2 linked regions of the Ramlibacter pinisoli genome follow. The protein of the gene in region 1 interacts with the protein of each later gene in a pairwise test. Links are inferred from orthologs where the notes say so. Each region holds a gene or a part of one and is shown on either strand. Other genes may lie near its edges.

Evidence for each region.
Region 2: the proteins of dnaQ (region 1) and dnaE interact in binary tests that used the Escherichia coli proteins (3 or more experiments, as listed by UniProt). The link is inferred for Ramlibacter pinisoli from one-to-one orthologs.

The regions. Positions count from the first base shown.
Region 1 is NZ_WSEL01000003.1:170,746-174,040, forward strand. What follows is about bases 308-3,295. They hold dnaQ (DNA polymerase III subunit epsilon), read right to left. Parts: upstream 2,172-3,295; coding sequence 1,443-2,171; downstream 308-1,442. Other genes in these bases: GON04_RS01980 (NAD(P)/FAD-dependent oxidoreductase), read right to left, coding at 308-1,172; fdx (ISC system 2Fe-2S type ferredoxin), read right to left, coding at 2,282-2,620; hscA (Fe-S protein assembly chaperone HscA), read right to left, coding at 2,623-3,295. Also shown: GON04_RS01975 (quinone-dependent dihydroorotate dehydrogenase), read left to right, coding at 1-57; more of GON04_RS01980, read right to left, coding at 54-307. UniProt on the Escherichia coli protein: DNA polymerase III is a complex, multichain enzyme responsible for most of the replicative synthesis in bacteria. The epsilon subunit contain the editing function and is a proofreading 3'-5' exonuclease.
Region 2 is NZ_WSEL01000003.1:442,500-446,839, reverse strand. The notes cover bases 280-4,312. They hold dnaE (DNA polymerase III subunit alpha), read left to right. Parts: upstream 280-626; coding sequence 627-4,112; downstream 4,113-4,312. Other genes in these bases: GON04_RS03295 (alpha/beta hydrolase), read left to right, coding at 4,147-4,312; GON04_RS03305 (sulfurtransferase), read right to left, coding at 280-576. Outside these bases: more of GON04_RS03305, read right to left, coding at 1-279; more of GON04_RS03295, read left to right, coding at 4,313-4,340. UniProt on the Escherichia coli protein: DNA polymerase III is a complex, multichain enzyme responsible for most of the replicative synthesis in bacteria. This DNA polymerase also exhibits 3' to 5' exonuclease activity. The alpha chain is the DNA polymerase catalytic subunit.

The sequences.
Region 1 (3,295 bases):
GGCCCGGCACTGGTCGGCCAAGTCGCGCGGGCGCTGAAGGACCAGGCCCGTCGCTAGGCAGCGAGCCGGGCCAGCACGTCCTCGGCCACGGCCATGGCGCTGGTGAGCCCCGGCGACTCGATGCCGAACAGGTTCACCAGCCCCGGCACGCCGTGCACGGCCGGGCCATCGATGCGGAAGTCGGCCGCCGGCTCATGGGGCCCGTGGATCTTGGGGCGCACCCCGCTGTAGCTCGGTTGCAGGCTGCCATCGGGCAGGCCGGGCCAGTAGCGCCGGACCTCGGCATAGAACCCGTCGGCCCGCGCGGGATCGACCTGGTAGTCGATGTCCTCGGGCCGCTGCACGTCGAGCCACTCGATGTCGGGACCGAACTTGGCCTGCCCCCCCAGGTCGATGGTCAGGTGCGTGCCCAGGTGGGCGTCAGCCGGTGCGGGATAGATCAGCCGGCTGAATGGCGCCTTGCCCGACAGCGCGTAGTAGTTGCCCTTGGCGAACCATTCGCGCGGGACGTGCCGCTCGTCCAGCCCATCGAAGCGCCGCGCCAGTGCGCAGGCGTGGAGCGAGGCGGCGTTGACGACGATGTCCGCAGCCAGCTCGCTGCCGTCGGCCAGCCGCACCACGTGCGGTTCGCCGGCTCCCCGGGCCAGACGCACGCCGTCAACCGCCGACTCGAAGGCCACCATGCCGCCGGCGCGCTCCAGGTCGCCCTGCAACGCCAGCATGAAGCCATGGCTGTCGACGATGCCCGTGCTGGGCGAGTGCAGTGCGGCGATGCAGCGCAGCGCCGGCTCGAGTGCGCGGGCCTGGTCGCCGTCGAGCCACTCGACGGGCACCCCGTTGGCGGCCGCACGCTCCTGCAGGCGGCGCAAGGCCGCGACCTCGCCTTCGTCGTTGGCGACGGTCAGCTTGCCGCAGCGGCGGTGCTCGACGCCGTGGCTGGCGCACAGCGCATACAGCAGTTCCTTGCCGCGCACGCACAGCCTGGCCTTGAGCGAGCCCGGCGCGTAGTACAGGCCGGCGTGGATCACCTCGCTGTTGCGCGAACTCACGCCCTGGCCGATGCCGGACTGGCCCTCGGCCACGATGGTCTCCCGGCCGGCCTGCGCCAGTGCCCGTGCCACCGCCAGGCCAACCACACCGGCCCCCACCACCACGGCATCGACGCGGTCCATCAGTGGACAGCCGCCCACGGGGCGGCGAGATACGAACGGCTCATGGGCGGATTGTGGAACAGACGCAGCACTCCGCCGCGATCGGGCGGAGCCTGGCAATCAAAGGCCCGGAAAGCAAAAAACGGCACCCGAGGGTGCCGTTTCGCTGGGAATCTGGTGGGTGATGCAGGGTTTGAACCTGCGACCCCTGCCGTGTGAAGGCAGTGCTCTACCGCTGAGCTAATCACCCTTTGCAAACGAGCCGCGGGCTCGCTGCAGAACAGCCCATGATTATGCCACAGGAACAGGCCCATCCTGCCGCGTCTGGATGCGCCACAACGTCTTGCCGCCGCTGGCCTTGTCCAACTGGAGCAGCACCTCCTCGTGCGCGGCCGACTCCTGGTCGCTGGCCAGCAGCACGGGCAGCGTGAACTGGCGCAGGTCGACGCGGGTCTGGATGCCGGCTGCCGCCTCCGTCGGGGCGACGTCGATCAGCAGCGCCTCCTGGCCACGCGTCATGTTGATGTAGACGTCGGCCAGCAGTTCCGCGTCGAGCAACGCGCCGTGCAGCGTGCGGCCCGAGTTGTCGACCTCCAGGCGGTCGCACAGGGCGTCGAGGCTGTTGCGCTTGCCGGGGAACAGCTCCTTGGCCATGGCCAGCGAATCGGTCACGCGGTCCACCACCGTGCGCAGCGGCGGCCGGCCCAGCAGCTCCAGCTCCTTGTTCAGGAAGCTGACGTCGAAGGCGGCGTTGTGGATGATCAACTCCGCGCCCTGCAGGTACTCCAGCAATTCGTCGGCGACGGCCCCGAACTTCGGCTTGTCGCGCAGGAACTCATTGCTGATGCCGTGGACCTTCAGGGCATCCTCGTGGCTGTCCCGCTCCGGATTCAGGTACCAGTGCTTGTTGTTGCCGGTCAGCTTGCGCGCCATGAGTTCGACGCAGCCGATCTCGATGATGCGGTCGCCGGCTTCGGCCGACAGGCCCGTGGTTTCGGTGTCGAGGACGATCTGGCGCATGGCCGCGATTATGCTGGCGCGCTCATCCATTGCGCGACGGAACGGTGACCGATCCGCCGGAACAGTGGCGTTGGTCACGCGGGCGATCGCCTGGTCGCCCGCCCTGGCCGCTAGTGGATTTCCTTGGCGTGGTTGATCGAGTACTTGGGGATCTCGACCACCAGGTCCTTCTGCGCCAGGATCGCCTGGCAGGACAGCCGCGAGTTGGGCTCCAGCCCCCAGGCGCGATCAAGAAGGTCTTCCTCGCCCTCCTCCATCTCGTTCAAGGAAGCGAAGCCTTCCCGCACGATGACGTGGCAGGTGGTGCACGCGCAGCTCATGTCGCAGGCGTGCTCTATCTTGATGCCGTGGTCCAGGAGCGCCTCGCAGATCGAGGTACCGGCCGGCGCCTCCACCTGTGCGCCTTGCGGACAATACTCGGGGTGCGGCAGGATGCGGATGACGGTCATGCTCAGAGGGTTTCCACGTTGCGGCCCGCCAGCGCCTGGCGGATGCTCTGGTTCATGCGCCGGGCGGCGAAGTCCTCGGTGCCCTTGGCCAGCGCCTCCGTGGCCGCCTCGATGGCGGCGGCGTCCTGGGCCTCGGCCGCCCGTTCGCGCAGGACGGCCATCAGGCCGTCGATGGTCTGGCGCTCATCGGCATCCAGCAACTGGCCGTCGGCGTCGAGCGCACTGTGCGTGGCCAGCAGCATGCGGTCGGCCTCCAGGCGGGCCTCGGCCAGCGCCCGGGCCTGGATGTCCTGCTGCGCGGTGGAAAAACTCTCCTGCAGCATGCTCGCGATCTGATCGTCGGACAGCCCGTACGACGGCTTGACGTCGATGCGCGCCTCCACGCCACTGCCCTGCTCGCGCGCGTTGACGCTCAGCAGGCCATCGGCGTCGACGGTGAAGGTGACGCGGATGCGGGCCGCGCCCGCTGCCATCGGCGGGATGCCACGCAGCTCGAACCGGGCCAGGCTGCGGCAGTCCTGCACCAGGTCGCGCTCGCCCTGCACCACATGCAGGGCCATGGCGGTCTGGCCATCCTTGTAGGTCGTGAAATCCTGCGCCTTGGCCGTCGGAATGGTCTCGTTGCGCGGCACGATGCGCTCGACCAATCCGCCCATGGTCTCGATGCCCAGCGAC
Region 2 (4,340 bases), 270 kb from region 1 along the record:
GGCCTTTTCGCAGCGGATGCCGCCGGTGCAGAAGCTCACCACCGTCTTGCCTTCCAGCTCGGCGCGGTGCGCCTGCAGCGCGGCCGGGAAGTCGCTGAACTTCTGCAGCCGCCAGTCGATGGCCCCGTCGAAGGTGCCGTAGTCGACCTCGAAGGCATTGCGGGTGTCCAGCGTGACCACCGGCCGGCCCTCGTCGTCGTGGCCCTGGTCGAGCCAGCGCCTGGCCTTGGCCGCGTCGACGGCGGGCGCGCGGCCGGCTTGCGGCGCGATGGCGGGCTGGTTCATGCGGATGATCTCGCGCTTGACCTTGACCAGCAGGCGGCGGAACGGCTGGGCGCGCGACCAGCTGCGCTTGGCCTCCAGGGCCTGCAGTCCGGGCTGCCGGCGCACCAGCGCGAGCAGCGCGTCGACCTGCGGCGCGTGGCCGGCCAGGAACAGGTTGATGCCCTCGTGCGCCAGCAGGATGGTGCCCCGCAGGCCCAATGCCGACGCCTCGGCGTGCAGCAGGTCACGCAGGTGTTGCGGCTCGTCCAGCCGGGCGAATCGATAGCCCGACACATTCAACACGGCGTCCATCCGGGAATTCTACGAAGGGCGGCGCCATGGCCCTTCCTACAATCGGAACCATGTTCGTCCACCTGCGCCTGCACACCGAATTTTCCGTCGTCGACGGCACCAACCGCATCGACGACGTCGTGAAGGCCGCGGCCGCCGATGGCCAACCGGCCCTGGCGATCACCGACCTGAACAACCTGTTCGGGGCCATCAAGTTCTACAAGGCCGCGCGCGGCACGGGCGTGAAGCCGCTGGTCGGCGCCGAGCTGCTGCTGCAGGGCGTCGGCACCGACGAGACGGCGCTGTCGCGCGTGCTCGTGCTGGTGCAGAACCGTGTCGGCTACCTGAACCTGTGCGAGCTGCTGGCACGCGCCTGGACCCGCAACGTGGTGCGGGCGCAGGCCGCCTGCAGGTTCGAGTGGCTGCGCGAGCTGGCCGAAGGCCTGATCCTGCTGTCGGGCGCCCAGGCCGGTCCGGTGGGGCAGGCGCTGGCGCAGGGCGACGAGGCGCGCGCCAGCCAGGTGGCGCTGGAGCTGGCGTCGGTCTTCCCGCACCGCTTCTACGTGGAGATCCAGCGCGCCGGCCGGGCCGACGACGAGCGCCACGTGGCGGCGGCGGTGCAGCTGGCGGCCAACCTCAAGCTGCCGGTGGTCGCGACCCACCCGGTGCAGTTCACCGCGCCGGACGACTACGAGTCGCACGAGGCCCGGGTGTGCATCGCCGAGGGCGAGATCCTGGCCAACCAGCGCCGGGTACGCAAGTTCACGCGCGACCAGTGGTTCAAGCCGTCCGCCGACATGGAGGCGCTGTTCGCCGACGTGCCGTCGGCCGTGGCCAACACGCTGGAGATCGCCAAGCGCTGCAACCTGGTGCTGGAGCTGGGCAAGCCGCGCCTGCCCAACTTCCCGACGCCCAACGGCATGCCGATCGACGAGTACTTCCGCTTCGCCTCGCACGAGGGGCTGAAGGAGCGGATGGCACAGCTGTACCCCGACGCGGCTGCGCGCGACAAGCAGATGGCGCGCTACGTCGAGCGCCTCGAGTTCGAGATCGGCACCATCCTCAAGATGGGGTTCCCGGGCTACTTCCTGATCGTGGGCGACTTCATCAACTGGGCCAAGAACAACGGCTGCCCGGTGGGGCCGGGCCGCGGCTCGGGTGCCGGCTCGCTGGTGGCGTACGCGCTCAAGATCACCGACCTCGACCCGCTGCAGTACAACCTGCTGTTCGAGCGCTTCCTGAACCCCGAGCGGGTGTCGATGCCCGACTTCGACATCGACTTCTGCCAGGGCAACCGCGACCGCGTCATCGAGTACGTCAAGGACAAGTACGGCCGCGAGGCGGTCAGCCAGATCGCCACCTTCGGCACCATGGCCGCGCGCGCGGCCATCCGCGACGTCGGCCGCGTGCTGGACATGAGCTACACGTTCTGCGACGGCATCAGCAAGCTCATTCCCAACAAGCCCGGCACCCACATCACCATCGCCGAGGCCATCCAGCAGGAGCCGATCCTGGCCGAGCGCCTGGACAAGGAAGACGAGGTCAAGACCCTGCTGGCCTTCGCGCAGAAGCTCGAGGGCATGACCCGCAACGTCGGCATGCACGCCGGCGGCGTGCTCATCGCCCCGGGCAAGCTCACCGACTTCACGCCGCTGTACCAGCAGCCGGGCAGTGATTCGGCGGTGAGCCAGTACGACAAGGACGACGTCGAGGCCGCCGGCCTGGTGAAGTTCGACTTCCTGGGCCTGGCCACGCTCACCATCCTGGAGATCGCCCGCGAGTTCATCCGCCAGCGCCACGCCAGCCAGAAGGACTTCACCTTCGAGGCCATCCCGCTGGACGATGCGCCCACCTACCGGCTGTTCGCCGACGGCAAGACCGAGGCGGTGTTCCAGTTCGAATCGCGCGGGATGCAGGGCATGCTGCGTGATGCGCGGCCCACCCGGCTGGAGGACCTGATCGCCCTGAACGCGCTGTACCGGCCGGGCCCGATGGACCTGATCCCCAGCTTCGTGGCGCGCAAGCACGGCCGCGAGACCGTGGAGTACCCGCACCCGCTGGTGGCCAACATGCTCTCGGAGACCTACGGGATCATGGTCTACCAGGAGCAGGTGATGCAGACGGCGCAGATCCTGGGCGGCTACTCGCTCGGCGGCGCCGACCTGCTGCGCCGCGCGATGGGCAAGAAGAAGGCCGAGGAGATGGCCCTGCACCGCGAGACGTTCCGCGCCGGTGCGGCCAAGAACGCCATCCCGCAGGAGAAGGCCGACGAGATCTTCGACCTGATGGAGAAGTTCGCGGGCTACGGCTTCAACAAGTCGCACGCCGCCGCCTACTCGCTGCTGGCCTACCACACGGGCTGGCTGAAGGTGCACTACACGGCCGAGTTCTTCTGCGCGAACATGACCGTGGAAATGGACAACACCGACAAGCTGAAGGTGCTGTTCGAGGACGCGGTGAAGAACTTCGGCCTGTCGTTCGAGCCGCCCGACGTCAACCGCGGCGGCTACCGCTTCGAGCCGGTCACCGACAAGGTCATCCGCTACGGCCTGGGGGCCGTCAAGGGCACGGGCCAGCAGGCCATCGAGGCCATCGTCGCGGCGCGCGAAGGCAAGGGGGCCGGCTCGTCCGGGTCCACGTCCGGCCCCTTCACCAGCCTGTACGACTTCTGCGTGCGGGTCGACCGCACCCGCATCAACAAGCGCACGGTGGAAGCCCTGATCAAGGCCGGCGCCTTCGATGCGCTGCAGATGAACCGGGCTGCGCTGGTGGCCTCGATCGACCGCGCGTTCGACTTCGCCAATGCCGCCGAGGCCAACGCCCACCAGGGCGGCCTGTTCGACATGGGCGATTCGCATGCCGCCAGCACGCAGGAGCCGCCGCTGGTGGAGGCCATGCCCTGGGGCGTGAAGGAGCGGCTGACGTTCGAGAAGACGGCGGTGGGCTTCTACCTGTCGGGCCACCTCTTCGACGAGGTGGCGCTGGAGGTGCGGCGCTTCGTGCGCACCAAGGTCGACGACCTGGTCGACAGCCGCGACCAGCAGCTGCTGGCCGGCATCATCACCGACTTCCGCGTCATCAACGGCCAGCGCGGCAAGCTGGCGCTGTTCAAGCTGGACGACAAGAGCGGCACCATCGAGGCCACCGCCGACGAGGCCGTGATCAACGCCCACCGCAACCTGCTCAAGGACGACGAGCTGGTCATCGTGCAGGCCAAGCTGCAGCCGGACCGCTTCACCGGCGGCTTCCGGCTCTCGATCCAGCAGGCCTGGGACCTGGCGACGGCGCGCTGCCGGTTCGGCAAGTTCCTGCGCGTGGCAGTCAACGGCAAGGCACCCGACATCCAACGCCTGGTGCGCGAGTTCCCGGCCCGGCGCGAGCAGACGGAGCAGGGCGACGTGGTGCGCGGGCTGCCGGTGCGGCTGGCGCTGCGGCGCGACGCGGCGACGGCGGAGCTGCAGCTGGGCGAGCAGGCCCGCTTCTTCCCGACCGACGCGGCGCTGGCCAGCTGGATGGCGCAGGCCGACAACGGGGCGGCGCAGATCGTCTACGACTGAGGTGGCGCCCGCGCGGCGCGAGGAGGGGACAGGCATGATCGATCGACTGGATCGCCGGCAGGCGCTGGGCGCCGTGGGCGTGTTGCTGGCCTGCGGGGCCAAGGCCCAGGCGGCTGTAGGCACGGGCGTGCTGCTGCTGCACGGCAAGACAGGTTCCGCGCAGGAGACCGGCTCGCGGCTGCTGAAGTCCAGGCTGGAAGATGCAGGCCTGCTGGTCGTGGCGACGGA